3 linked regions of the Asanoa ferruginea genome follow. The protein of the gene in region 2 interacts with the protein of the main gene of each other region in a pairwise test. Links are inferred from orthologs where the notes say so. Each region holds a gene or a part of one and is shown on either strand. Other genes may lie near its edges. The genes, in order: DFJ67_RS37835, DFJ67_RS27340 and rlmN.

The links.
Region 1: the proteins of DFJ67_RS27340 (region 2) and DFJ67_RS37835 interact in binary tests that used the Escherichia coli proteins (3 or more experiments, as listed by UniProt). The link is inferred for Asanoa ferruginea from one-to-one orthologs.
Region 3: the proteins of DFJ67_RS27340 (region 2) and rlmN interact in binary tests that used the Escherichia coli proteins (3 or more experiments, as listed by UniProt). The link is inferred for Asanoa ferruginea from one-to-one orthologs.

The regions. Positions count from the first base shown.
Region 1 is NZ_QUMQ01000001.1:8,104,353-8,113,911, reverse strand. The notes cover bases 3,275-6,230. They hold DFJ67_RS37835 (MalY/PatB family protein), read right to left. Parts: upstream 5,345-6,230; coding sequence 4,205-5,344; downstream 3,275-4,204. Other genes in these bases: DFJ67_RS37830 (glycoside hydrolase family protein), read right to left, coding at 5,407-6,230; DFJ67_RS37840 (ATP-dependent Clp protease ATP-binding subunit), read right to left, coding at 3,275-4,009. Outside these bases: DFJ67_RS37855 (threonine synthase), read right to left, coding at 1-51; DFJ67_RS43510 (G5 domain-containing protein), read right to left, coding at 113-724; DFJ67_RS37845 (hypothetical protein), read left to right, coding at 933-1,769; more of DFJ67_RS37840, read right to left, coding at 1,757-3,274; more of DFJ67_RS37830, read right to left, coding at 6,231-7,407; DFJ67_RS37825 (GntR family transcriptional regulator), read right to left, coding at 7,506-8,225; DFJ67_RS37820 (ABC transporter substrate-binding protein), read left to right, coding at 8,391-9,559. UniProt on the Escherichia coli protein: Acts as a beta-cystathionase and as a repressor of the maltose regulon.
Region 2 is NZ_QUMQ01000001.1:5,836,775-5,846,583, forward strand. The notes cover bases 3,193-6,398. They hold DFJ67_RS27340 (winged helix-turn-helix domain-containing protein), read left to right. Parts: upstream 3,193-3,561; coding sequence 3,562-6,198; downstream 6,199-6,398. Other genes in these bases: DFJ67_RS27335 (SDR family NAD(P)-dependent oxidoreductase), read left to right, coding at 3,193-3,540; DFJ67_RS27345 (hypothetical protein), read left to right, coding at 6,267-6,398. Also shown: DFJ67_RS27325 (MFS transporter), read right to left, coding at 1-1,330; DFJ67_RS27330 (flavin-containing monooxygenase), read left to right, coding at 1,424-2,734; more of DFJ67_RS27335, read left to right, coding at 2,731-3,192; more of DFJ67_RS27345, read left to right, coding at 6,399-6,929; DFJ67_RS27350 (DUF8691 family protein), read left to right, coding at 6,926-7,126; DFJ67_RS27355 (NAD(P)-binding domain-containing protein), read right to left, coding at 7,123-8,349; DFJ67_RS27360 (OsmC family protein), read right to left, coding at 8,357-8,905; homoserine O-acetyltransferase MetX, read left to right, coding at 8,998-9,809. UniProt on the Escherichia coli protein: Positively regulates the transcription of the maltose regulon whose gene products are responsible for uptake and catabolism of malto-oligosaccharides.
Region 3 is NZ_QUMQ01000001.1:4,076,629-4,086,144, reverse strand. What follows is about bases 2,662-5,574. They hold rlmN (dual-specificity RNA methyltransferase RlmN), read right to left. Parts: upstream 4,723-5,574; coding sequence 3,601-4,722; downstream 2,662-3,600. Other genes in these bases: DFJ67_RS19155 (DivIVA domain-containing protein), read right to left, coding at 2,662-3,557. In the rest of the region: DFJ67_RS19165 (Rieske 2Fe-2S domain-containing protein), read right to left, coding at 1-1,545; DFJ67_RS19160 (hypothetical protein), read left to right, coding at 1,679-1,909; more of DFJ67_RS19155, read right to left, coding at 2,421-2,661; DFJ67_RS19140 (phosphatidate cytidylyltransferase), read right to left, coding at 5,910-7,103; frr (ribosome recycling factor), read right to left, coding at 7,221-7,778; pyrH (UMP kinase), read right to left, coding at 7,812-8,552; tsf (translation elongation factor Ts), read right to left, coding at 8,846-9,516.

The sequences.
Region 1 (9,559 bases), 2.3 Mb from region 2 along the record:
CGGCCGGTCTTGCTCGCAGAGCACGCAGCGCAGGCGGACCGGGAGCGTCATTGATCTAGTGGACGCTCGCTTCGGGCAAACGTCAAGACCTTTGCCCTTTGAGGGCTGCCGGTCAGCTGTCGCAGGCGATCCCGTCGCCGTCCCGGTCGAGGTCGTAGATGTCGTCGCCGATGACCCGGACCGGACCCTGGACGTACGCCGGGCCGTTTCCGCTGCCGCCCGCACAGTCCACATCGGACGCGATCGGCACGCAACCACTGTAGTTCGGGTCGCACTTGCTGGCCGGCTTCGTGCCGACGGCCACGACCTGGGTCACCGGTGCCTTGGTGATCGTCGAGCTGACCTGCTTCTTCGCGGTCTGCTTCCCGTTGGTGAGGGTCACCTCGAAGGTAATGGTCCGGACTCCGGCGACGCCCTTGGTGCGCACCTTCTTCTTCCCCGAGGCCAGGCTGGAGTCCTTCACCGTCCGGGTCGAGAAGGCGATCCGCTGGGTCTCGCGGACCATCTTCTTCTCCACCACCGGTGCGGTGGTCGCCGGCGCCGTCGTCGGCTCGGCGGTCTCGGGGGCGGAGGTCTCCGGAGCGGCCGTGCCCAGGCCGGCCGGAACCGGCACCGCCAGGTCGACCGGCCGCGTCGCGGTCTGCTCGGGACTGCCGCACCCCGCGACGAACGCCACTGCCGCGATGACTGCCAGCAACCCGGACCGCGCTCCTCGATACGTCATCGTCGCAGTCTGCCCACGATCCACTCCGGAAACGACAAGCGGTCGTGCGGATTCTGACTCTCAACGACCACGCTCCGCGTCGGGTCGGCGCGGGCCGGCAGCCGATCGACGTGATCAACCTCGGACATCCGGACGTACGGCTGACAAGGCCTTCGGCCGATCCCACACGGGCGACGGGACGGGTGCGCGGCAGCGGTAGGTTTTGAGCATGACCGAGGAACTGTCGCGGCGACGGCCGCGCTCGGGACGGGCGCGCAAGCGGGCCATCCGGGCGCATGCCGCGCGTTCCGGTCTGCCCTACTCGATCGCGGCCCGCCAGGTCGCCGCCGGCCTGGGCGCCGGCGAAACGCCCGGCAGTCATGGCCGCACCGTCTATCCGATCGCCCTCGCCGGCCGCGGCTCCCTCGCCGGTCGCATCGCGCGACCGGCGGCGGAGCAACTCGACGACGCCCGGCTGGCCGCCCGCCTCCCGCTCGGGCGCGCGGCACACCTGGTCCTGCGATTCCCACCGGGCGCGGCCGACCACGGACCCTTTTATGCCGGCGAGGGCCGCGCGGACCTGCTCGCGATGCTCTACCTGGTAGCTGCCGGCGACGCACCCGAAGGGCGCGCGTGGGCGGCCGAGACCGGCCAGGAGACCGCGATCGACACCGTGTGCGGTGAACTGGACCGCGCCGCCCGACGCCTCCTCGACGGCGACTGGACGATCCTGTGGGACCGCATCGACGCGGCCGTGACCGCGAACCCGTTGCCCGGGCTCCGCGAGGCGTTCCGGGGCTTCGGCGACGAGGCCGGCGCGCCGTGGACCGGCGTACGCCAGGTGCTCGACGCCCTGCTCGTCGTCGCCGATGACGGTCACGCGCCGGGCACCCGGGTCCGCACGCCGGCGCAGACCGCCGAGGGGTCGATCGTCGGTGCCTGGTGGGCCGCCGACGGGCCGCCGATCGGCTATGACGTGTGGTTCGACGGCGCCCCCGGGCCGCGGCGGGTGCGGCCCGGCGACGTCGTCGTGCTGGCGGGGCAGGAGACCGGCTACCCGACCTGACCGACCGCGGGCTCGCCGACCCGGAACTCCAACTCGGCGTCGGGACAGTCGACCACCACCCGCTGACCCGGTCGCAGTTCCTCGAACAGGATCCGCTCCGACAGCGCGTCTTCGATCGAGGTCTGGATCGTCCGGCGCAGCGGCCGGGCCCCCCACGCGGGGTCGAACCCGAGCCGCACCAGGTGGGCCCGGGCCCGATCGGTCACCTCCAGCACCATGTCGCGGGCGGCCAACCGCTGCGCTACCTGGGCCAGCATCAGGTCGGCGATCGAGCCCAGCTCGACCTCGGTGAGGTGCCGGAACACCACGGTCTCGTCGAACCGGTTGAGCAACTCGGGCGGGAACTGTCGCCCCAGCTCGTCGCGTACCAACCGTTGAAGGTGCTCGTCGCCACCGAGCCCGATGTTGAAACCGACCGGCAGCGCGCGCGCCAGATCGCGGGCGCCCAGGTTGGTGGTCAGGATGATCACGGTGTTCCGGAAGTCGACCTTGCGGCCCTGCCCGTCGGTCAGCGCACCGTCCTCGAGCACCTGGAGCAGGGTGTGGAAGACGTCCGGATGCGCCTTCTCGACCTCGTCGAAGAGCACGACGGAGAACGGCCGGCGGCGCACCCGCTCGGTGAGCTGGCCGCCCTCGTCGTGGCCGACGTAGCCGGGCGGCGCGCCGACCAGCCGCGACACCGTGTGCCGGTCGTGGTATTCCGACATGTCGAGCTGGATGAGCGCGTCGTCGGTGCCGAAGAGGAACTCGGCCAGCGCCTTGCACAGGTCGGTCTTGCCCACCCCGGTGGGCCCGGCGAAGATGAACGACCCCGCGGGGCGGCGAGGATCCTTCAGACCCGCTCGGGTACGCCGGATCGCCCGCGCGACAGCGCCGACGGCTTCGTCCTGCCCCACGACGCGGCGGTGCAACTCGTCCTCCATCGTGGCCAGCCGCAGGCTCTCCGCCTCGGTCAACCGCCGCACCGGCACGCCGGTCCAGTCGGCCAGCACCTCGGCGATGTCGTCGGCGCCGACCTCGGTGCCGGCGGGCACCCCGCGCAGGTGCGTCCGCGCGCCGGCCTCGTCGATCAGGTCGATCGCCTTGTCGGGCAGGAACCGGTCGGCGACGTAGCGGTCGGCCAGCGTCGCGGCCGCGACCAGCGCGGCGTCGGTGAACACCACCCGGTGATGCGCCTCGTAGTGGTGGCGCAGCCCCTTGAGGATCTCGACCGTCTGCGGCACCGTCGGCTCACCCATCGCGACCGGCTGGAACCGGCGCTCGAGGGCGGCGTCCTTGGTCAGGATCCGCCGGTATTCGTCGTTGGTGGTGGCGCCGATGAGCTGCAGCTCGGGGCGCGCGAGCAGTGGCTTGAGGATCGACGCGGCGTCCAGCGCGCCCTCGGCGGCACCGGCGCCGACCATGGTGTGGATCTCGTCGACGAACAGGATGATGTCGCCGCGGCCGCGTACCTCCTTGAGCACCTTCTTGAGACGTTCTTCGAAGTCGCCCCGGTAGCGCGAACCGGCGACGAGTGCGCCCAGGTCGAGCGTGTAGAGCTGCTTGCGGCGCAACCGATCGGGCACCTCACCGGCGGCGATCCGTTGCGCCAGGCCCTCGACGGCCGCGGTCTTGCCGACGCCGGGCTCACCGAGCAGGACCGGGTTGTTCTTGGTGCGCCGGCAGAGCACCCGGATCACCCGCTCGATCTCGGTCTCCCGCCCGATCACCGGGTCGAGCCGGCCGTCCCGCGCGGCCTGGGTGAGGTTGGTGCCGAACTGGTCGAGCACGGCACTGCCGGCCGGCTCCGTGTCGTCGTCGGCGCCGCGCTTGGCGAGCACCTCGATCACGTGCCGGCGCACGGCCGCGGTGTCGGCGCCGAGGCCGGCCAGCACCTGGGCGCCGACCCCACCGCCGTCGCGGACGAGGCCGAGCAGGATGTGCTCGGGCCCGATATGGCCGTGCCCGAGCTGGAGCGCCTCGCGCAGGGCCAGCTCGAGCACCTGACGGGCCCGGGGGGTGAACGGCATGTGCCCCACCGCGGCCTTCCCGCCGGTGCCGACGACCTCTTCGACCTGCTGGCGTACGCCGGCCAGGGACAGCCCGAGCCCTTCCAGCGCCCGGGCGCCGACGTTTTCGCCTTCGTGGATGATGCCGAGCAGCAGATGCTCGGTGCCGATCGAGCCGTGGTTGAGGATCCTGGCTTCTTCCTGAGCCAGCACGACGACCCGGCGGGATCGGTCGGTGAACCGTTCGAACATGCCTTCACGCCCTCGCGAGGCCCCACGCACCTCAGTCCGGGGCACGGCGTGGCCGCGCGGAGCTGGGGCGCTGAGTCGAAGCCTCTTGGCCGCAACGGCGGTCGGCGTGGGCAACCGCACGAGGCGCGGGCAGGCGCACTACCCGCCTAGACGGTAACCCCGCCGCGCTCCGCCGCGCCCGTCGTGATCGTTCGCCTAGAGCGAACCCCGCGCCGCCGCCATCCGGTCGACCGCCGCTTCGAGGATCTCCGCACTGGTGCCGAAGTTGAGCCGGACGTGGCCGTCGCCGGCCGCACCGAACCGTGGGCCCGGCTCCAGGGCCACCCGGCCCTTCTCGAAGAACAGGTCGCGCGGTGCTGCGCCGGCGCCGATGGCCGAGCAGTCGAGCCAGGCCAGGAAGGTCGCTTCGGGCGGGGTCCAGGAGACCTCGGGGAGGCGCTCCGCCAGCAGCCGGCCGAGCAACGCCCGCCGGTCATCCAACGTCGCCAGCAAGCGGTCGAGCCAGCCGACTCCCTCGGTGTAGGCGGCCACGCTCGCCAGCACCCCGAAGTGGCCGACCCGCCACGGCGTGTCCGGCGGGAGGCGGTCGGTGACGGCGGCCATCGCCGGCGACGCGGTGACCAGCGTGGCGCACTTGAGCCCGGCCAGGTTCCACGCCTTGCTCGTCGACACCAGGCTCACCGCGATGGCGGCCGCGCCCGGGATGGTGAGGATCGGCGTGAACGTCGCACCGGGCGGCACCAGCGGCGCGTGGATCTCGTCACTGATCACCGGCACGCCGTACGCCGTGGCGAGGCGCACGATCTCGGTCAGCTCGTCGCGACTGTGCACCCGGCCGACCGGGTTGTGTGGATTGCAGAGCAGGAACGCGGCGGGATGCGTGGCGAACGCCCGCTCCAGGCCGGCCAGGTCGAGTCGCCCGTCGCGCAGCGGCACCTCGTGCACCCGGCCGCCCGCCTCCGGGATCCACCCGAAGAACGGCGGGTAGACCGGCGGGCAGATCACCACTGGGTCGGCGGGCCGCACCAGCACCCGCAGCAACTCGACGACGCCGACCCCGACGTCGGCGACGGCGGTCACCGCCGCCGGGTCGATCTCCCAGCCCCAGCGCTCGCCGGCGAACCCGACCAGCGCGTCGGCGAGTGTCGGAACCGGGGCCGGATAGCCGGTGTCGGACCGCTCGACCGCCGCGCGCAACGCCTCCTGGATGGGCGGCGCGAGGTCGAAGTCCATCTCGGCCACCGGAAGCGGCAGCACGTCGTGCGGATGGAAGCGCCACTTCGCGCTGCGGCGCTGGCGCAGTGTCTCGATCGGGGCCACCGGCAACAGGTCCATGTGACCCAGCCTGCCATCCGCGAGCCCGCCCCGGATCTCCCCGGGGCGGGCCGTCGCGGCGGTCAGCCGATGCGGTAGGAATACAGGTCGGTGTTGATCAGCGAGAAGCGCAGCTTGATCTGCTGCCCGGCGAGGGCCGCCAGCGTCTGGCCGCCCTTCCAGCGCACCTGCGCGTCCAACTGGTCGCCCTTGAGCGGGACCGAGGTGTAGCCGGGGATCGGGTTGCCGGCCGCGTCGAGCACGTCAACGGTCAGCGAGCCCTTGGCGCGTACCACCGCATTGACGTGCAGATTTTCGCCGCTGGTGACCAGCGGCTTGGTGGTGACGGTGCCCGGGTCACCGATGCCCGGCTGGGAGGCGTTGGTCAGCGAGACGAACCCGTCGCGGCGCCAGGTCGCCATGCCGACCCCGCTGGTGTAGGGCACCGACCCGGCGACCTGACCACCGTGGCCGGCGTTGAAGGCGCCGTAGTACATCGTGATCTTCTTGTCGTCGACCAGCACGTTCGACGCCGTGTAGAGCGCACCGTCGTCCCACGCGCCGGGCTGGCCGGGTTGGATGACCGGGTCGCGCACGGGCCGGCTCCAGTCGACCAGGTCACGCGACGACGCGACCTGCGGCAGCACCGGGCCGTCACCGGCCGACGACTGGGTGCCGTGCGTGAAGTTGGTGATCAGCAGGACCCAGGGAATGCCGATGTACGTGCTCTCGTAGGGCAGGACGGGCATGCCGTAGATCTGGCCCTCGAGCCCGTTGAGCGCCTGGGCCGCTCCGTCATCGGCGTAGTCGCCGGCGACACCGAGGATCGGCGTGCTCCAGGTGAGGAAGTCCGTGCTGGTGGAGACGAAGGCCGCCCGGTCGTAGACACCCGGCGTGCGCGAGGTGAACATCCGCTTCTTGATGGTGGCGATGTAGCGCTGCGACCTGGCGTCCCAGGCGACCTGGGAGACGTCGCCGTCGAGCAGCACCGGCGCGCTGCTGGCCTTGGTCCAGGTGTAGCCGTCGGGCGAGAAGTAGGCGTAGTAGCCGAGGGTCTGGTTGACCACACCGGTCTGGAACTGGAGCAACGAGAACCGCCGGTCGGCCGGCGCGGTCGGGTTGTAGGCGATCGTCCCGCCACCCGCGATGATCAGGTTGGTCCGCGAGGCCGGGATGTCCTTGTAGCCGACGTTGCCGCGACCCAGCGGCTTGGTCCACTTGACGCCGTCGCGACTCTCGGCGTAGCAGAGGAAGTAACCGGGGGAGACGTCGTTGTTGCAGTCGTACCACATGCGGTAGAGGTTGCCGATCTTGAATACCGACCCGTAGATGTAGCTGTTGCTCTCCCACGGGTAGGTGGCCCGGATGATCGGCTCAGGCCGCTTATCGGCCGCGTGCACCACCCGCCCGACGTCGCTGCTCGACTCGATCCGGTAGTCGTCGAGGAACAGTTCCCGCTCGGTGCCGAGGTGGGGGTCATAGGCGGCCGGCGCCCCGGTCAGGCTGACCTCGTCGAAGTAGGACCACCCGGCATCGGCACCGGTGATCCGCACGGTGACCTGGGCGGTGTTGGCGGGCGCGGTCCCGCTCACGGTGATGGTCTGCCAGTCGGCGCTGAAGGCGATGTCGGCCGCCTTGACGCCAAGCTCCGTGCGGTTGAAGTCGGTGAAGGCCATGGCCAGGCCCGCCGGGGTGCCGCTACGACCCTTGACCCTCGCTTTCAAGGTGTACGCGCGATCAGGCGCGGCCACCATCCGGTCGCTGGTCACGGTGACAGGTCTGCCCGCGGTCACGTTGACCTCGAGCGAGCCGGGGCCAGCGGTGCGGTAGGCCGAGAGGTTGACGACGTTGACGGCGGCCTCGTCACCCTCGACGCTCCAGCCGATCGGATGCCCGGCCGGATCACCGACGTCGAAGCCGGCGTTGGCCACCAGGTTGCCGTCCTGCGGCACCCCGGCGTCGGCGGGCGTCTGCCCAGCCGCGGCGGTCGGCACGGTGAGTGCCACCACGCCCATCAATCCAGCGAGAAACCCGGTCCGGACGCGTCTGCCGGTGACGGTGCGCCACCACTCTTTGTGAACCATGCCGACCTCCCGTGTGCCCACTTACGGAGATCAGCAGTCCACCTGGAACACCGTTCCATGTCAATGCCCGGTCTCATCGCGACCGTCCACTGTGGTGGTCATGCGTGGCGGAAGAGGTCTGCCTCGAATCGGTAGGCGTCGCCGCGATATTTGTTGTGGCCGATGAGGACGGGTGTGCCGTCAGCGGTGTAGGCGACCTCGTCGCCGACGAGGACGGGTGCTCCGGGGGTGATGCCCAGGAGTCGGGCCAGTTCGGCGTCGGCACTTTCGGCCATGAGGGTGTAGGTGCTGCGGTGGACTTCGATGCCGCAGTGCCGGCGCAGCGCGTCGTAGAGGGACGCGTCGGTGAGGTCGGCGGTGGCCAGGGCGGCGGCGCGGTTCTCGGGAAGAACGACCACGTCGAAGCAGACCGGCGTGCCGTCCATGCCGCGCAGGCGGTCGATCTCGATGACCGGGGCGGCCGGCGCGATGCGCAGCTTCGTGGCCTCGTCCATGCTGGCGGGCCGGCCCTCCTGGCGCATCACGCGCGCGGTCGGGCGCAGGCCTCGGGACCGGGCCATCTCCGTGAAGGACTGAAGTGTGCTGGGTGGCTCGCCCAGCACCTGCGTCGGGACGAACCAGCCGCGCTGCGCCGAGCGCTGCAAGGTGCCCTCGGACTCGAGACGGCTGAGCGCGAGGCGCAGCGTCGCCCGGCTGACCCCGAGCTGGACGGCGAGGTCGCGCTCGCCGGGCAGCCGGGAGCCGGGTGCGTAGCGGCCGACGACGAGGTCGCGCGTCAGCGATTCGTAAGCCTGTGTCGAGGCGGTCCCAGCCGTCACATAGAGCACAGTACCAGTTCTCTGTTCGGTTCGACCAGTAGCGATTTCTGGTTCAGCACTGGACTAACTGGTATAGCTGCGTTTAGTGTCTGGTCGAGCGTGGGCCACAAGGCGCGAGCACCCCCGTTCCACCTGCATGTGGCTCAGCGACACAACGGAGTGAAGATGAGAGCAATCGCAGCCAGGAGGACAGCTGCGGGAATAGCGGCCGGCATCGCGCTTTCCCTGGCAGTAGCGGCGTGCGCACCGGGCGGCGGCGGCGGCGCCACCGCGCAGGACACCCCGAGCGCCGTGTCCACCGACGTCGCCGGGGCCGGCGACGTGACACTCAAGCTCACCGACTTCTGGGGCGGGGCCGAGGGCGAGTGGATCAAGCAGCTGGTCGCCGACTTCGAGAAGAAGTACCCGAACGTCAAGATCCAGGAGACGACCGAGGACTGGGGGCAGCTCAACTCGACCCTCAACCTTCAACTCCAGGACGACAGCGGCCCCGACATCGCGACGGCCAACAACGGCTGGCAGTCGCTGGGCACGCTGGCCAAGGGCGGCCTGGTGCGCAACCTCGACGCGTACGCGAAGGCGTATGGCTGGGATCAGAAGGTCCCGAGCACGATCACGCGGCAGAACAAGTTCACCACCGACTTCAAGACGATGGGCTCGGGTTCCTGGTTCTCGACGCCGATGTCGCGTACGTCGCTGATCGGTCTGTACTACAACGCCGACAAGCTCAAGTCGCTCGGCCTCCAGCCGCCGAAGACCCTCGCCGACCTCGAGGCCGCTGCCGCGACGGCGAAGGCCAAGGGCGAGGTGCCCTTCGAGTACGGAAGCCTCGACAACTCGACGACCGTGCTCCTCGGGCTGCAGGCCCTGCTCGCCGACAAGAAGAAGCTCAACGACTACATCTATGACGACCCGTCGGTGAAGGCCGCCGATGTCGGGATGACCGAGGCCATCACGCTCACCAAGAAGTGGGCCGACGAGGGCTACTTCCCGCCGCACTTCGAGGGCATCGACTACCAGACGGCGGTCGCCAACTACGTCGGCGGCAAGGGGGTGTTCCGCTGGGAATACACGGGCTCGCTCGGCCTGAACGCGCAGCAGCAAGGGCACTTCGGCTATGTGCAGCTTCCGCAGCAGGCCGGCAGCGGGACGGTGGGCGTCGGCGCCGCACCGGGTGCCATGGTGATCTCCGCGAAGAGCAAGCACCCGGACGTCGCCGCGGCGTTCCTCGACTACATGATGTCGGCGGAGTCCGGCCAGGCGGCCGCCGACCGCGGCCTGGTCCCGGCGATGTCGCCGAACGTCAAGGTTCCGGCCGCGTCGCTGAGCCTGAC
Region 2 (9,809 bases):
TTCTGTCCAAGGTGTAGCGGCGCTGGATGAGCAGCGCCGCCACCAACAGCACCGCCGGGACCAGGCCGAAGCCGTAGCGGACCGCGTCGAGCGCCGAGGCCGACTGCCGCACGTCGTCGCCGCTGCTGCCGACGAAACCGCCGATGGCCAGGCAGGCCGCGTAGAGGTAGGGCCCGATCGCGCCGCCGGCCGAGTCGGCGGCCGTCCAGACACCGGTGTAGCTGCCGGCGTCGGCGATGTCGCGGCCGGCCGAGGCGGCCACCACGTCGGGCAGCATCGCGAAATACAGGAGTTGCAATGCGGCGAAGGCGACGCCCAGCACCGCCACGACGGCGATCAGCAGGCCGAGCGGCACCCGGTGGCCGAGGGCCACGACGAGGCAGCCGGCCGCGAAGACGGCCTGGGCGAGCAGCAGGCCGCGCTGCTTGCCGATGCGGCGGGCGACCGCGAGCCAGACCGGCGTGGCCAGCAGCGCGGGCGCCAGGAACGCGGCGATCAGCACGGTGGTCAGCCCGGAGCGGCCCAACTCGTAGGTGGCGTAGTAGGGCGCCGCCGCCAGCACCAGGTGTGTCGCCGTCCCGGTGAGCAGGTAGGCGGTGACCAGCGGCCGGTATTGGGGGTCGCGCAGCGAGCCCAGCAGGACCCTTACGCCGCGCAACGGGGGTGGCGCCGGGTTCGCCGGCAGGCCAGCGACGGCACCGAGCCGGCGTACGCCGTTGATGCCGACCAGCATCGCCGCCAGCATGGCCGCCGCGAGCACTGCGCCCATCACGACGTACCCCGTGCGGGTCGGATCGTCGCCGCCCGCCAGGGCCGGCGCGAGCACGCCGCTGAGCAGGATGCCGACCGTGAGCACGACCATCCGGAACGACATCAGCCGGGTGCGCTCGTGATAGCCGATCGCGAGGTCGGCCGGCGTCGCGAGATAGGGCACCTGGTAGGCCGCGAAGAGCAGGTTGCCGAGCACGAACACGGCGGCGACCCAGACCGCGGCGCTGCTGCCGTGCAGCCCGCCGGGCACGGCGAACAGCGCGGCGAACGCGACCGGGAGGAAGCAGGCCGCCAGCATCAGGCTGAGCCGGTGCCCGCGCCGGGCCCGCTGCGCGTCGGAGAAGTGCCCGACGAAGGGGTGCAGCACGACGTCGGCGACTTTGGGTATGAGCAGCGCGAACCCCGCGACCAGCGGTGCCACGGCCAGCACGTCGGTGAGGAAGTAGAGCAGGAGCAGGCCGGGGACGGTGATCCACACGCCCATGCCGATCGAGCCGCCGGCGAAGGCGAGCAGCCCGCCGCGCGGCAGCCGCACGGTGTCGACCGGCGTCTGGGTCATGCGCACTCTCCGCAGGGTCGCAGGATTGACCGGACCCGCCTGATGCCAGCACGATCCACTGACGACGTTAATTGTCTACGGATCGGGTAAGCAATGGCTGCACGGCCGGGGGTCGTGGTGATCGGTGCCGGGCCGGCCGGCCTGGCCACCCTGAAGGCGCTCGCCGACCAGGGGATCGACGCGGTGTGCTTCGACGCCGGCGACCGGCCGGGCGGGCTGTGGGTCTTCGAGGGTCCGGGCTCTGGTGCCTACCGGACGCTGCACCTCAACACGAGCCGCACCCGGACCCAGTTCGCCGACTTCCCGATGCCCGCCGACTGGCCCGACTATCCGAGCCACGACCGGATCCTGGGCTATCTGACCGATTATGCGGACCACTTCGGACTGCGATCCGCGATCAGGCAGCGCCACGTTGTCGCGCGGGTGCACCGGGCGCCCGGGGGAGGATGGTCGGTCGAGGCCGACGGACCGGACGGCCCGGTGTCGGTGCCAGCGCGTGCGGTCGTCGTGGCGTCCGGGCACAACAGCGTGCCGCGCTGGCCCGACCCGCTGCCGTCGCTGACCGCTGCCCAGTCGCACAGCCACGACTATCGCGACCCGGCGCAGCTCGCCGGGCGGCGCGTGCTCGTTGTCGGCGGCGGCAACTCGGCCATGGACATCGCCGCGGACGCCTCACAGGTCGCCGAGCGAACGATCCTGTCGCTGCGCCGCGGCGTCTGGATCGTGCCCAAATATCTGTTCGGCCGCCCGTCGGACACGCTCAACGGCGCGCTGGCCAAGCGGTTGCCTTGGCGGCTGCGGCAGGTGGTGAGCCAGACGATGCTGCGCCTGGCGACCGGCGATCCCACCGCCCACGGCCTTCCCACGCCGCGGCACGGCTTCCTCCAGGACCACCCGACACTGTCCGATGTGCTGTTGTCCCGGATCGGCCACGGCGAGATCGCCGTGCGCGGCGCCATCTCCGGCGCCGACGGTGCCACCGTCGAGTTCGCCGACGGCACCCGCGACGAGGTCGACCTGGTGGTCTGGTGCACGGGCTACCGGGCCGAGATTCCCTTCCTCGACCCGCCGGCGCTCGGCGACGAGGTGCCGCTCTACCGCCACGTCTTCCACCTCGACGAGCCCGGGCTGTTCTTCGTGGGCCTGATGCAGTCGACCGGCGCCGCACTGCCCATTGTGGAGGCACAGGCGCGGCTCGTCGCGGCCTACCTGGCCGGTGACTACGCCCTTCCGACGCCGGCCGAGCAGCGCGCCGACCGGGCGACGCGGCTTCGGCAGGCGCAGCGGCGGTGGAGCGATCGCCGGCCCACGATGCGGATCGACTTCGACGGCTATATCGCGCTCGCCGCCGACGAACTGCGCCAGGGCCGGCGCCGGATGGCCCGCGGGAAGGTTGCGGAATGAGTGGTCTGATCGGGCGGCGGATCGTCATCACCGGCGCCGCCGGCACCATCGGGCGGGCGTTGTCGAGCACCTTCCGCGCTGCCGGTGCCCAGGTGGTCGGCCTGGACCTGCGGGCGGACCCGTCCGTGCCGATCCTGGCGTGCGACCTCACCGAGCAGGCTCAGGTCGAGGCCGCCGTCGCCGCCGCCATCGACCGCCTCGGCGGCCTGGACCTGCTGGTCAACAACGCCGGCATCGGCGGACCGGCGCCGGCCGAACTGCCACCTGACGCGACCGTGCGACGGCAACTGGAGGTCAATCTCCTCGCGGCCTGGTCGACGACGGCGGCGGCACTCCCGGCGCTGGAAGCCTCCCGCGGCCGGGTTGTCTTCATCGCCAGCCGGATGGCGGTGCTCGCCCTGCCGCTGGCCGCCGCCTACGGCGTGAGCAAACGCGCCCTGGTCGCCTACGCCGACGCCCTCCGCCTGGAGGTCGGCACCCACATCGGCGTCAGCGTCGTCTACCCCAGCATGATCGCCTCACCGATTCACGACTCGACCGCCGCGGCCGGCCTCTCCCTGGACGGGGTCTCCCGCTACGAGCCGATCGAGGGGGTGGTCGGCGCGGTGGTCCGGGCCGCGACTGCCCGCCGACCCCCGGCCAACCTCGCCACCACCCGCCGCGGCCGGCTGGAACTGACGATCGCCCGCCACTTCCCAGCCCTGGCCCGCCGCATGGTCAACCGCACCGTCGCGGGCCGCCTCGCCGCCGGCTCGTTCGACGGGGTGACCCTGGCCGCCGGCCTCCGGCGCCGGGCGGGCCGCTGACGGCCCTTCTATCATCCGGTCATGGCGTCGACCCCGGTCCTCGCGACCAAGTTGTTCGCGCCGGCCCGGCGCGCGCGGCTGGTCGCCCGCCCGCGGGTGACCGAGGGGCTGGGCAGCACGCTCGACCCGGGCCACCGGCTGACCCTCGTGTCCGCACCGGCCGGTTTCGGCAAGACCACCCTGCTCGGCGACTGGCTCGCCGACCTGGCGCAACGGCACCCGCACACGCGGGCCGGCTGGCTTTCCCTCGACGACGGCGACAACGACCTGCCCCGCTTCCTGGCCCACCTGGTCGCGGCGATGCAACGCGCCGGCCTCGATGTCGAGCCGCCGACCGCCGACCTGACACCCCTCGTCAATGACATCGTCCACGCCGGTGCCCGCGACTCCGACAAGCACTGGGTGCTCGTGCTCGACGACTACCACGCGATCGGTGCGGCCGAGGTCCACGAGGCGGTCACCTTCCTGCTCGACCACCTTCCGGACCGGCTGCACCTGATCATCGCGACCCGCGCCGATCCACCGCTGCCGCTCGCCCGGTTGCGCACCCGCGGGCAACTCACCGAGGTCCGCGCCGCTGACCTGCGCTTCACCGCCTCCGAGGCGCGCGACTTCCTCAACGGCGTCATGGGGCTGGAGTTGACCGCGGCCGACGTGGCCGCGCTGGAGGATCGCACCGAGGGCTGGATCGCCGGGCTGCAACTCGCCGCCCTGTCCCTGCACGGGATCGCCGACCGCGCCGAGGTCGCCGGCTTCATCGCGGCCTTCGCCGGCAGCAACCGGTTCGTCATCGACTATCTCGCCGACGAGGTGCTGGCCCGGCAACCCGCGCCGGTCCGCGACTTCCTGCTCCGCACCGCCGTTCTGGACCGGCTCAGCGGCCCGCTCTGCGACGCGGTCACCGCGGGCAGCGGTGGTGCGGGAATGCTGGCCGACCTGGAGCGCGGGAACCTCTTCGTCGTGCCGCTCGACACCGACCGCTCCTGGTATCGCTATCACCACCTGTTCGCCGACGTGCTCCAGGCGCGGCTGCTCGCGGAGCATCCGCTAGACGTACCGCGCCTGCACGCGCGCGCCAGCGTCTGGTTCGAGGCGCACGGCCAGGTCGCGGACGCGGTCCGGCACGCGCTCGCCGCCGACGACTTCGGCCGGGCCGCTTTTCTGATGGAGGAGGCGCTGCCGGAGGTGCGCCGCAGCCGCCAGGACGGCCTGCTGCTGGCCTGGATACGGTCGTTGCCTGAGCCGGTGGTCCGCCGCAGCCCGGTCCTGAGCGTCGTTTCCGGTTGGGTGCGGCTGATGACCGGCGACCTCGACGCGGTCGAAGCGCGGCTCGACGACGCGGAGGCGGCGCTCGCCGCCGGGGCACAGGACGCCGACCTGGCGGCGACCTGGGCCGACACCGAGGACCTGCGGACGGCACCGGCGACCATCGCGATCTACCGGGCGTCGGTGGCGCAGGCCCGCGGCGACGTCGCCGGCACCGTCCGCCATGCCCGGCACGCCCTGGGCCTGGCCGGCCCCGACGACCATCTCATCCGCGGTGCCGGCGGCGGCTTCCTCGGCCTGGCCGCCTGGACCTCCGGGAATGTCCATGAGGGACTGTCCACTTTCGGCGACGCCATGCGCAGCCTGCACGCCGCGGGCAACCTCGTCGACGAGCTCGACGGCACGGTGTCGCTCGCCGACATGTGGGTTGCCGCGGGCCGCCCGGGCCGGGCCCGGCGGCTGTTCGAGCAGGCGTTGGAAACCGCGACGGCCGGTGGACCGCCCTACCCCCGCGCGACGGCCGACCTCCACGTCGGCCTGGCCGAACTCGACCGCGAACTCGACGACCTGCCCGCCGCCGAGGCCCACCTCGAGTCGGCCCGGATCCTCGGCGAACGCGCCTCCATCACCGAGAACCAGCATCGTTGGTACGTCGTCATGGCCCAGGTCCGCGCGGCCCGCGGCGACCACCCCGGCGCCCTCCTGCTGCTCGACCAGGCCGAGGCGCGCTACCGGCACGGCTTCTACCCCGACCTGCGTCCGATCGCCGCGCTGAAGGCCCGAGTCCAGATCAGGCGCGGCGACCTGACCGAACCTGCCGGCGGCTGGGCCCAGGAACTCGACTACCTCCACGAGTACGAGCACCTGGCGCACGTGCGGCTCCTGCTCGCCCAGCACCGGGCCGACGAGGCCCTGGCACTGCTCGACCGGTTGCTCGCGGCGGCGGTGACGGCCCGGCGGGACGGCAGCGTGCGCGAGATCCGGGTGCTGCGGGCCCTGGCCCACCAGGCCCGCGGCGACTTACCGGCCGCGCTCGCCGCGTTTGACCAGAGCTTCGCCGACACGCCGGAGCCGGACAGCCACGTCCGGCTCTACCTCGACGAGGGCGCCCCGATGCTGGCCCTGCTGCACGCCGCCGCCGACCGCGCGCCGGCCAGGCGCCTTCTGGAGCGCGTCGGCGATCCGCGGCAACCACCGGGTGGCCGGCTGAGCGACCGCGAACTCCAGGTGCTCCGGCTGCTCGAGAGCGACCGCACCGGACCGGAGATCGCCCGGGAGCTGTTCGTCACGGTCAACACGCTGCGTACCCACACCAAGCGGATCTTCACGAAGCTCGACGTGACCACCCGGGCGGCGGCGGTGCGCCAGGCCCGCGAGCGGGGGCTCATCTAAGGGGTCACATCGCGGGGTCACATCATGTGGTGACGCGCCGCTGGCCGGTCCGTTCATAGGTTGCGGGCATGACTATCACCCCCACCGCACTGAGCCGGGCGGCCGGCGTCGCCGCCGTCCTCGCCGGACTCATCTTCATCGGCGTCCAGATCAACCACCCACACTCCGACGTCACCTCGGTCGGCACGACCGAGTGGGCCGTGCGCAACTGCCTGAAGGTGCTGATGGCCGCCCTGGCGCTGGCCGGCATCGCCGGAATGTATCTCCGCCAGGTGAAGGAGTCCGGCGTGCTCGGCCTGATCGGCTTCCTGGTGCTCGGCGGCGGCTATCTGCTCATCCTGAGCACGGCGCTGGTCTCGGCCGCCGTCCTTCCGTCCCTTTCGGACACCGATCCCGGTTACGTCAACGACGTGCTGGCGGCGGCGACCAACGGCACCCCGGAAGGCGACATCGGCCTGTTGGAGACCGTCATCCGGGTGCAGGGCTTCGGCTATCTGGCCGGGGGCCTGATCTTCGGCATCGCGCTCTATCGGGCCAGGGTCCTCGCCCGCTGGGCCGCTGTGCTGCTGGCCGTCGGGGGAGTCGTCACGGTCGTACTCTCGGTGCTGCCGGACGCTTTCTATCGGTTCCTGGCCTTCCCGAACGGCATCGCGCTGATCGGCCTCGGGTACGCGTTGTGGCGCACCGGCGTGGCTGCCCGCACCCAGGCGGTGCTCGCGGGGTCGCGGTGATCTACGAGCTGCGGATCGAGGGTCATCTCGACGAGCACTGGTCGGCCTGGTTCGGTGGCCTGGCCGTCGTCCGCGAGGACGACGGCACCACCACCCTCCGCGGCGCGCTGGCCGACCAGGCCGAACTGCACGGCATCCTGACGAAGATCCGCGACCTCGGCACCACGCTGATCTCGCTCGAGACGGTCCGGGACTAGAGCGCGCTCGCGAGGTGTCCGATCACCGCGCGGGCGTCGTCTTCGATGCCGTGGATGAACGTCGACCGGCGGCGCCGCAGCAATGGCAGGCCCAGGGCATAGAGGCCCGGGCTGTCCACCACGCCGCCGTCGTGGCGCAGGTTGCCCTTCTCGTCGACGACCGGCACGTCGAGCCAGCCGTAGTCGGGCCGGAAGCCGGTCGCCCACACGATCGCGCTGATGTCGCCGCCGGCCAGGTCGAGCCGCAGCCGCGGCGTCTTCGGTGCCGGGGTCGGCGCCGGTCGCTCCGGCGGTGGGCCGTCGAATCCGGACCTGATCGCCCACTCGTCGAACGTGTCCAGCAGGCGGGTCAGCTTCAGGTCCGCGAGCGCGAACACGTTGCGCAGGCCGCCGGAGAACAACGCCTCGGTGCCGCGGATCGCCGACAGGCGGCCGACCAGCTCCACTCCAAGAGACGCCAGCGTGCCGAGGTCGAGCGTCGCGCGTTCCGGCGTGCCGACGAGTTGCGGCGACGGGAGCCGCCGGGCCCGGGTGAGGTCGTCGACCTCGTCGTAGCGCTGGTCCCACACCCCGGACGCGTCCATCCACCACAGCACGTCACGGCCGCGGTAGAGGCGCGGCAGCCGGACGTGCTCCCCGGCCGAGAGCACGACGGGCCGGCCGGACCGGCGGATCTCGGCCGCGAGTTGGACGCCGGTCGCCGAGGCGCCCACGACCAGCACACCACCGTCGGGCAGGTTCTCCGGACCCTGGTAGTCGAACGGCGTGAACTGCGCGACCGAGGCCGGCACGGCGGCGGCGAGAGCCGGGACGCTCGGGCGGTTGCAGGCACCGCTGGCGATGACCACCGCGCGGCAGCCGAGCTCGCCGTCGTTGGTCGTCACCGCGTAACCGTCGCCGAGACGGCGCAGCGAGGTGACCTCGGTGCCGGTGCGGACGGGCGCCTTCGTGGCCAGGGCGAAGCGGTCGATGAGGTCGACCACTTCGCCCATCGCCATATAGCCGTCCGGGTCAGGGCCGTCGTAGCCTTGCCCCGGCAGGCGGTTCATCCAGTTGGGGGTCAGCGTTCGCAGTGAGTCCCACCGTTCCCGCCGCCACGAGTTGGCTACCTCGCCGCGTTCCAGCACGACGTGGTCGATCGACCGCTCGCCGAGCAGCGCACTCGCCGTCAGCCCTGCGTGCCCCCCGCCGATGACGACTGTGGTGACGTGCTCGATGACAATCGGCCTTTCAGGCGACTTCGACGGTGACGTCGGTCGGGTTGGTCAGGGCGTCGAAGACCGCGGAGCGCTTCTGCGACTGGGCCACCAGCGCCTCGATCTCCTGGCGCGACGCGTCGGCGTCGATCGAGAAGGTGACCTTGATGTCGTTGTAGCCGTTGCGGACGTCGCTGTCGACACCGAGGATGCCGCGGATGTCGTGGTTGCCCTCGACCTGGGCCTCGACGGAGCGAAGCTGGATGCCGCGGTTCTGGGCGACCGACGCCACGCCGGCCGTCAGGCAGCTCGCCAGACCGACGAGCAGATACTCGATCGGGGTGATGCCCTGGTCCTGCGCGGCGAACACCTCCGGGTGGTCGGCGTCGAAGACCGCCTCGGTCTTGTGCTGGTGCTCCTCACCGAGCCCATAGAAGTTCTGTATCTTCGTGGTGCTGTGCACGCCGTTCTCCCACTTGGAGGTGGCGCGCCAGGTGAACTGGGCGGCCTCGGCCGCACCCTTGAGCACTTCGCGGGCGTCGAGCAACGCCTGCACATTGACCCCGTTGTCCACGTCCGTCATGTCCGTGAGCCCCCCTCGAAAGTCGATCTACAATTCCTATCGGATTGCCAGACATCGTGAAACTACACCGCCCCTCCCAGCAAGGACCAGACATGACCTCGCAGTCGGTCGGCACCGTCGAGACGCGCCACCTCGACCTGCCGGAGCCCGTGCGGCTCGACTGCGGCCGCGAACTGGCCGGCGTGCGGGTGGCATACGAGACCTACGGCACACTTTCCCCCGCCCGTGACAACGTCATCCTGGTCTGCCACGCCCTCAGCGGCGACGCGCACGCGGCCGGGCTGTCCGAGTCGCCGGCCGAGGCCAGCACCCGCGACGGGTTCGCCGCCGAGGCCCGCGACGGTGCCGCCGGCCGGGCCCTGGGCTGGTGGGACGGCATGATCGGCCCGGGCAAGGCGTTCGACACCGACGAGTTCTTCGTCGTCTCGACCAACGTGCTCGGCGGCTGCAAGGGCACGACCGGCCCCTCGTCGATCGACCCGGCGACCGGCGCGCCCTACGGCGCCGACTTCCCGGTCGTCACGGTCGCCGACATGGTCCGCACCCAGCGGGCCTTCCTCGCGGAGTTGGGCATCGAGCGGCTCGCGGCCGTGGCCGGTGGATCGCTGGGTGGCATGCAGGCCCTCGAATGGGCGGTGCTCTATCCCGACCGGGTCGACGCCGTCGTGGCGATCGCCAGCACCCACGCCCTGCACCCGCAGGGGGTGGCCTGGAACTCGATCGCCCGCGACGCGATCATGCGCGACCCGGCCTGGCAGGAAGGTCGCTACTACGGCACCGGGCGCGCACCCGAGGCCGGCATGGGCGTCGCCCGGATGGTCGGCCACATCACCTACCTGTCGGCCGTGGCGCTGGAAGACAAGTTCGCCCGCCGGCTCCAGTTCGCCGACGACATCCGCTACAC
Region 3 (9,516 bases), 1.8 Mb from region 2 along the record:
CTCGCCGACCCGGCGCGCGCGGATCTGGTGACCGACACCGGTCAGGCAGCGCCCGCTCGGCAGGTCGAAGCGCCATCCGTGCAGCTGGCAGGTGAGCTGATCGCCGTCGACGATGCCGAAGCGGGTCAGGTCGGCCTTGAGGTGCGGGCAGCGCCGCTGGACGACCCAGTCGCCGAGGGTGACGTCTTCGGCGTCGGTGGTGCGCTCGTGCTCGTCATACCAGCCCTCGGCGTATTGCAGCCGCTCTTCCGACAGGCACTTGAAGAACGCATACACGAACTCGTTGTATTGCCCGATCCGCGCCGCCGAGAAGCGGCAGGAGAGGAACAGCGAGTTGACCCAGTCGACCTCGTCGATGAAAAGGAGGTGCTCCACGAGCGCCCGTTCAGTGCGGAAGCGATAGCGGACCTTCTCGTCCGCATACCGCCGGACCTCCTTGCCCGGGAAGTCGACCACGATCGACTCGACTGATTCGCCGTCGTAGCCGACCAGGTCGAAGCGCACCGGACCACCGACGCCCTTGGCCAGGTAGATCGACTCTTCGAGGAGCGGCTCGATGCGGCGCTTCATCTCCTTGAGCACGTCGATCTCGGGGTGCCGCCACGACGCCTTCTCGGCCACGATGATCGGGCGCTTGCGCTCGCGCATCTCTTCGAGGTGGGCCACCTTGTTGGCGAAGAACTCGTCGACATCGGTGGGGTGCGTGGTCTCGGCCGACGACTCGGTGACCTCGGTGACGCTGCCGGGCAGCAGAACGATGGCGTTGGTGCCGCCGACCTTGGCGTACTCCTTCATGAACACCGACTGGTCCGGGAAGATGTTGCCCTCGTCGCCGAAGATGTCGTTGAACTGCCACAACTCGTCGTCGAGGAAGCACGGCGGCCCGGCGATCGGGAAGACGTGCGACGCCTTCAGGTCATCGATGTAGCGCCAGGTCCGGTCAAACTGCCGATCGCGCTTCTGCTTACCGAACGCGGTCTTCGCCGACTGCGGCAGCTCGTAGACCATCGGATACCAGATCGCGCCCGAAAACTGCAGCATGTGCGCGTGCACGTGCCCGAGGGAGGTGAACAGTGACAGGTCGGTCGGCCGCGCGTCGTTCTGGTTGAGCAGCCGCACCCCGTCATATTCGACCCAGAGCGACGAGTCACCGATCGGCCCGTCCGTCGGCGACGTCAACGCCTGGATCATGACCTTGAGACCGCCGTCGAGCTCGACGACCTCCTCGGACACGGTCTTGATGAAGTCGGTGAACCCGAGCTCGCGAAGCTGGTCCTCGAGCTCACTGGTCGGATACTCCGGCAGCAGCACGCGCGCCTTCTTCGAGACAAACCGCTTAAGGTGCGGGGCGTCGAAGTGGTCGCGGTGCAGGTGGCTCAGATACAGGTAGTCGACCTGCCCGAGCGTCTCCCAGTCGAGCAGCGAGTTGTCGGGGAAGGGAAACCACGACGCGAAATAGGCGGGATTAACCCAGGGGTCGCACAGAATGCTCCCCGCTGGGGTGTCGATCCGCATGCTGGCGTGTCCCGTCCCGGTCACTCGCACGGCAGCAAACCCCCAAGATCAAAAGCATCGTCGTGTACGGCGAAAACGCTACCCGACGAGCCGGGGTGCCCGATCCTCGACGCCACGGGCGTGCCACACTGATCTCCGATCCATCCGAGGGAGGAGCCACGAGGTGGCAGAGCACGAGCCGGTCATCGCCCCCGACCAGAAGAAGCCGGGTCACCGCAAGGGCGGCCAGATCGGTGCCGTCGTCGTCGCGATCTCCCTGGTGCTGATGCAGTTCTGCAACAACGAGGTCTCCGGCGTCGAGCGCATCTGGCTCAACGGCATCGCCGCAGGCCTCATCCTCGCGGTCATCGGCGACGCCGTCCTCCGCCGCAACGGCCTCCGCTCCTCCTCCTAACCGGAGAAGCCGGAAAGCCGCAAAGCCCAAGCAGCAACCGGTCCCGGGCTCGTCGGCGGCACGACCGTCGCTCCCGCCGGGGACCGCTGCGCTGCGCTCCGCTGCCAGGCCCGCGCCACACAATCACCCCTGCCGCGACCCGAACAGGTCTGCGGGGGGCGATGGGCTTCATCGCCCAGATGCTGCCGCGGCAAACGGGAACAACGCGACGGGCACTCCCGGCCCCGAGCACGACCGCCCCGATGACCAGCGCTCGCGACCCCGCCATCCAGCCCGAGCACGACCGAAGACCATCGCCCAGCGCACGCGTCGGCGACATACCACAACGATCGGGCCCCGACCGGCGCGAGACAAAGCGAAGGCGCCGCCAGCCGCGCTCAGCGACCGCCGCCCATGCCGGCGCTGCCACGACCGAGGAGCCGGAGCCGGCGCCGCGCAGCCAAGCGGGTGCGGACAAACAAACGTCCCGCCCGCCGGTCAGTTGACCGACGAGCGGGACGGAAGAAAACCCTCAGCGCCGCCGAACGATGTCGCGAACCTCCATCAGCGCCTGCTCGACCTCAGCCTCGAAATAACCACCAGGCACCAGACCGAACTGCGTAGCGTCGAAATCGGCGTCAGTGATCGGGATCGGACCACGACCCGTCATGCCGGTCAGCACATCTTCGAAGAACCGGTCGACCTGAGCCGGGTCATACCCGCTGCCGAACCGACGCACCTGGAACGCCCGCCGCATCTGGTCGACCCGCGCGAGGTCGCTTCCGGGCGGACCCATGAGCGGCGGACCGCCCATACCGGGTGCACCGCCGGGCGCGCCGCCCATCGTGAGTCCGGGGCCGCCACCCATCCCGGGACCACCGGGACCAGGGCCCATGCCGGGACCGCCACCACCGGGGTGTGCCGGGCCGCCGCGGCCCAGGTCACCCCGCTCCGGCATGCGGATCTCGGCGGTCATGTCCATCTTGGCGCGCCGACCCGGCTGCTCCGGGCCGTCGTAGCGGTCGTCCGGCGGGAACCCGGGACCACGCCCACCCATCGGCGGGGGCGGTCCGGCCGGAGCACCGTCATACCCGCGCGGCGGCGGGCCGTCGAATCCGCCACCGTAGGGCGGCGGCGGGCCGGGACGCGCGTAGGGGTCGTCGTTGGGCAACGGGCGGGTGGGCAGCGGACCGCCACCCATGGCGGCCGCGCGCCGGTCGGGCGGACCCATCCGGTCCGGCGGGCCGAAAGAGCCCGGGGGCGGCGCCGCGATCGGCGGACCCATCCGGTCGGGCGGACCCATGCGATCGGGCGGACCCATGCGGTCCGGCGGCGGCCCGAAGCGGTCGGGCGGGCCGAGAGGTCCGGACGGACCGCCCATCCGGTCCGGCAGCCCCATCCGGTCTGGGCCGCCGGCACGCCCGTTGCGCTCCTCGAGCTCGCCGACCTGCCGCTCGACCCGGTCGAGGTGCAGGTCGACCTGCCATTCGTCGTATCCGCCGAAGCGGACCCGGAAGACGATGTCGTGTACTTCCTGCGCGCCAACCGGCTGGCCGACCGGGTCGCCAGCAAGGGTCGCCTCGACGCGGTCGAGGAACGCGTCGACCTCGTCGACCTTGTAGCCGCGACGGAGCGCCCGACGGCGGAATCGTTGACCCTGGCTCGCCACTATGTCTCCTGGTTAGTTCGCTCGGCCGCGGCCCCGAACGCGGTCATGTCGTCACCTCAGCAGCGGCAAGCTGGCCGCACGCACCGTCGATCTCGCGACCTCTGGTGTCACGCACGGTAGTCGACACGCCCGCCGCGCGCAGCCTCCGGACGAACTCGCGCTCGACCGGCTTGGCGCTGGCATCCCACTTGCTCCCCGGCGTCGGGTTGAGCGGGATGAGGTTGACGTGCGCGAGCCGCCCGGCCAGCAGACGCCCGAGCAGATCAGCTCGCCACGGCTGGTCGTTCACGTCTTTGATCATCGCGTATTCGACGGAAACACGGCGCCCCGTGCGATCCGCGTAATGCCACGCGGCGTCAAGCACTTCGGCCACCTTCCACCGTTGGTTGACCGGCACCAGTTCATCGCGCAGATCATCATCGGGCGCGTGCAGCGACAGCGCAAGAGTCACCGCGAGGTCTTCCTCGGCAAGCTTGCGCATCGCCGGCACCAGCCCGACCGTGGAGATCGTGATGTGCCGCTGGGAGAGCCCGAGCCCCTCGGGAGCCGGCGACGTCAGCCGCCGCACGGCCGCCAACACCCGGTTGTAGTTGGCCAGCGGCTCGCCCATGCCCATGAACACGACATGCGACAGCCGCGTAGGCGACCCCTCCATCGCACCGGACGCCGCGACCCCCGCCAGGTAGACGGCCTGGTCGACGATCTCCGCGGTGGACAGGTTGCGGGTCAGGCCGGCCTGACCGGTGGCGCAGAACGGGCACGCCATGCCGCATCCCGCCTGGCTGGAGATGCAGACGGTGACCCGGTCGGGGTAGCCCATCAGCACGCTCTCGACGAGCGCCCCGTCGTGCAGCCGCCACAACGCCTTGCGGGTGGTGCCGTCGTCGGTGGCCGTCTCGCGAACGGGCGTCAACAACAGCGGCAACAGATCCGTCGCGATCTTCGCCCGACTGGTCGCCGGCAGGTCGGTCATCGCGTCGGGGTCCCGCACCAACCGCCCGAAGTAATGGGTCGAAAGCTGCCGGGCCCGAAACCGAGGCTCACCGAGCGCGACCAACGCGGCCTCACGCCCCGCAACATCAAGATCGGCAAGGTGGCGCGGCGGCATGGCCGCACGCCGCCCGGCGGTCGCGGTCTTGGGCTGAATGATGGGCAGACTCGTCATGGCCGCTCCAGTCTCCCACGACTGGTCGATCACCTTCACCTGCCCGGGTGCCGGAACACAAATACGAAGATCCAATACCAATTCATCGACGCACGTCCGTCGGGTGTGCGACCGCTCGCTCCCGCGCGCACCGCTTCGCTGCCGACTCCGCGGCACACAATCAGTAACCCGAACCCCGATCGAATTGCCACCGGCACCGACTAATTGCGCTTTACCGCACACCACTTCCGAAACATCACTTTCCCCAACTCCGCCGCGCCCCGACCCGCCAACCCATCGGCAACCCGTTCCTGCCGCTGCGGCCCGCTCCCCGCCGGCCTCGTTGGGCGCCGGCCAGCACGGCGCCCAACGAGGCCGCCCCGTCCCATCAGTCGCCTCGGTCATCGCCTCGAGAGTCGCCGGCGTGGTCGCCGGCGCGCCGTCATCGCCGCCGCCGCCATCGGCGGGGTTTGCGCTGTCGCCGCGGTCACGCCCTAATTCGCCACGGGCCTCATCGCGGTCGTCCCCACCGGCGTTCGGCGCGGTCACAGCCATCGCCACCGTCGGCGCGTCGGCCGGATCGCCGCGGCCACAGCCGTCATCCCCCGACTGTCGCCACGATCGCCGCGGTCCGCGCCTTCGCCGCGGCCCCGCCGTCGCCACGATCGCCGCCGGCCTGATGGCGGTCGCCGTCATCGGTGCGGTCACAGCTGTCGTGCCACCGCGGTCGCCGCGGTATTGGCGGTCGCCGACATCAGGGCCGCGGTCCGCGCCTTGGCCTGCGACGGGATCGTCCGCGATTTCGCCGCACCGAAGATGGTTGCCCCACAGGGGTGCCTTGCCGCCGCGGTCACCGACGAGTACAGCCGGCGCAGCACCGCGGTCGCGTTCGCCGCGCCCCCGCCGTCGCCACGATCGGCGCCGGCCTGATGGCGGTCGCCGTCATCGGTGCGGTCACAGCTGTCGTGCCACCGCGGTCGCCGCGGTAATGGCAGGCGCCGACATCAGGGCCGCGGTCCGCGCCTTCGCCGCGCCACCGCCGTCGCCACGATCGCCGCCGGCCTGATGGCGGTCGCCGTCATCGGTGCGGTCACAGCTGTCGTGCCACCGCGGTCGCCGCGGTAATGGTGAGTGCCCCGAGGTCAACGGCGCGGTCACCGCGTCGGGGCAGGCAGTAGTGGCCGCCGCCGAAGCGGACGGCGCCGGGGTCAGCGGACCGGGGCGAAGATCGACAGGAGCAGGTAAGCGGTGGGTACCGCGAACAGGATCGAGTCGAGGCGGTCCATCAGGCCGCCGTGGCCCGGGAGCAGGCGGCTCATGTCTTTGACGCCCAGGTCACGCTTGAGCATTGATTCGCCCAGGTCGCCGAGGACTGCTGCCACGCTGATCGCCACGCCGAAGACGGCGCCCCACCAGAAGTCGATGTTCAGCAGGAAGTAGCAGGTCAGTGCGCTGCCGACGGCGGCCGCTACCACCGAGCCGCCGAAGCCTTCCCAGGACTTCTTCGGGCTGATGGTCGGTGCCATGGGATGCCGGCCGAAGAAGACCCCGGCCGCGTAGCCGCCCGTGTCTGACAGCACCACCGCGATCAGCACCACCAGGACCCGGTCGGCGCCGTCTTCCGGGACCGCCAGCAGGGCGGCGAAGCCGGCTAGGAACGGGACGTAAACCGCTATCAGGGTGGACACGGTCATGTCCAGCTTGAAGCCCTTGGTCCCGTCGGCCAAGCGCCAGACGGCCGCGGCCAACAGCGTCGCCACCAGGCCGAGGAGCAGGGCGTCGGCACCGGCGTACCAGGCCAGGCCGACCATCAGGATGCCGCCGGCGATCAGCGGGATGGTCGGCGGATGCGCGCGGACCTCGCGGGTGGCGCGGCTGACCTCCCAGATGCCGATGGCGACCGCGAGCGCGAGCACGCCGAGGAAGGCCGGCTTGTAGAGGTAGAGCGAAGCGACCAGGACCCCGCCGAGCGTGACGCCCACGCCGATCGCGGCGGGGAGGTTGCGGCCGGCGCGGCTGGGCTTCTGGGACGTCGGCGGCCGGCCGGGGCCAGCCCGGCGCTTGCCCGGCCCGCGGCGACGCTGGGGTGGGTCGGACGGCTCGTCGTCGGATCGCGCGCGGCGACGGTCGGCGTCGGGACGCGGCTCGCCGCGGCGGCGGTCGTCGTCGCGGGGGGCGACGACCGGGAGCTGGGTCGTGTCGGCCGTGTAGCCGTTGACCTCGGGCTCGTGCCTCGGGTCGGGGTCGGGCTCGGGCTGCTGTTGGAACCCGGGTTGCGTGGGGCCGGCCCAGCCCGGGACATCGAGGTTGGCGGGGAAGCCCGGGTCGTAATCCTCGGGCGCGACACCTGGGTGTCGCGCCCGACGCGGATCAACGCTCGAATAGGGGTCGGAGTAGGACATCACGCCGTAACCGGGCTCGCCGTTGAACGCCGCATGTCGCCGAGCCCCCCTTCGCGTATCGATCTCCTGACCAGGAGGAATCGTGCCGAGCCTACTGCACTCGCGGCCGCCTCCAGCTCAGACCTCGAGCAGCTCGGTTTCCTTGTGCTTGAGGAGTTCATCGATCTGTGTGGTGTAGCGGTGAGTCAGGTCGTCGAGATCTTTCTCGGCCCGTCGCCCCTCGTCTTCCCCGGTCTCGCCGTCTTTCACCAGGCGGTCGAGCTCTTCCTTGGCCTTACGCCGTACGTTGCGGATGGCGACCTTGGAATCTTCGGCCTTGCCCCGCGCGACCTTGATCATCTCGCGGCGGCGTTCCTCGGTCATCTGCGGGAGGTTGATGCGCAGCTGGTTGCCCTCGTTGTTGGGGTTGACCCCGAGGTCCGAGTCGCGGATCGCCTTCTCCATCGCATTGATCTGCGAGTTGTCGTAAGGCTTGATGATCGCCATCCGCGGCTCCGGGGTGCCCACGGACGCCATCTGGGTCAGCGGCGTCGGGGTGCCGTAGTAGTCAATGACGATCTTCGAGAACATCGCCGCGTTGGCTCGCCCGGTGCGGATCGCGGCGAACTCCTCCTTGGCGTGGTCGACCGCGCGATCCATCTTCTCTTCGGCCTCGAAGAGTGTGTCGTCGATCACCTGGTCCGTCGCCTCCTTCTGGGGATGTGGCTCTCAGTTGGCTGTGATCAAGGTGCCGATGCGCTCGCCCGCGACGGCCCGCATGATCGTGTCGTCGCCCTCGGCGCCGAACACCAGCATCGGCAGGCCGTTTTCCTCGCAGAGGCTGAACGCGGCCGCGTCGGCGACCCGCAGGCCACGCCGAAGCACCTCGGCGAACGTGACCGAGTCGAACTTGCTGGCCGTCGGGTCGGTGCGCGGATCGGCGGTGTAGACCCCGTCAACCCCGTTCTTGCTCATCAACACCACGTCGGCGCGGATCTCCAGCGCGCGCTGGGCGGCGACGGTGTCGGTGGAGAAGTAAGGCATCCCGGCGCCCGCGCCGAAGATCACCACGCGGCCCTTTTCCAGGTGGCGGATCGCGCGCAGGGGGATGTAGGGCTCGGCGACCTGGGCCATCGTGATCGCGCTCTGCACCCGGGTCTCGATGCCTTCCTTCTCCAGGAAGTCCTGGAGGGCCAGGCAATTCATGACCGTGCCGAGCATGCCCATGTAGTCGGCCCGGGCGCGGTCCATGCCGCGCTTCTGCAACTCGGCGCCGCGGAAGAAGTTGCCACCGCCGACGACGACGGCGACCTGGACGCCACGACGGACGACGGACGCGATCTGGCGGGCTACGGCCTGCACGACGTCGGGATCGACACCGACCATGCCTCCGCCGAACACCTCGCCGGACAGTTTCAGAACGACCCGGCGGGGCCGGCCCGGAGGTGGTGCGGTGGGGTCCTCGACCACCCGCGCTGACTCGTCTGCCACGTGGGCCATCCGACCGCCTCTCGTCCGCCTCGGCACCGATCCGGTGCTCGTTGCCTTGGCACCGTCGGGTCCGGTTCCGCGTCCGCACCGCCGGGTGCGGATCCGCGGCCACACCCTCAGGTGCTTGTCACCTCGCACCGGTCCGTGCTTTCCGCGGTGCGCCTCGCGGCGGCACCTGTCCGGTGCCACCTGGAGCGTATTGCCTCCCTGGCCACCGGCGCCCCGGCCGGTGGCGCGCCCCCGTCAGCTCGACGGGGGCGCGGCAGCCGGACTCAGGCCTGGCCGACCTCGAAGCGGACGAACCGCGTCACGGCGATGCCAGCCTCGCTGACGACCTGCTTGACGGTCTTCTTGTTGTCGGCGACCGACGCCTGCTCGAGGAGCACGAAGTCCTTGAAGAACGCGTTGGTGCGCCCCTCGACGATCTTCGTCAGCGCGGCTTCCGGCTTGCCCTCTTCGCGAGCGGTCTCCTCGGCGATGCGGCGCTCGGACTCGACCACGTCGGCCGGCACCTCGTCACGGGTGAGGTATTTCGGCCGCATCGCGGCGATCTGCATCGCGACGCCACGCGCGTCGGCGTCGGCGGCCTCGTCGCTCTTGCCGGTGTATTGCACGAGCACACCCACCGCGGGCGGCAGGTCCTGGCTCTTGCGGTGCATGTAGACGGCCACCGAGCCGTCGCCGTCGAGCACCGCGAACCGGTTGAGCACCAGCTTCTCGCCGATCTTGGCGGAAGCCTCCTGGATCGTGTCAGCGACGGTGGTGCCGTCGGCCAGCTTGCTGGCGAGCAGCCCCTCGACGTCGGTGACACCGGCCGCCGCGGCGTGCTCGACCAGACGCTGGGCGAGCGCGACGAAGTCGGCGTTCTTCGCGACGAAGTCGGTCTCACAGTTGAGTTCGAGCAGCGCGGTGCCGGAGTGTGCGACCAGACCGTTGGCGGCGG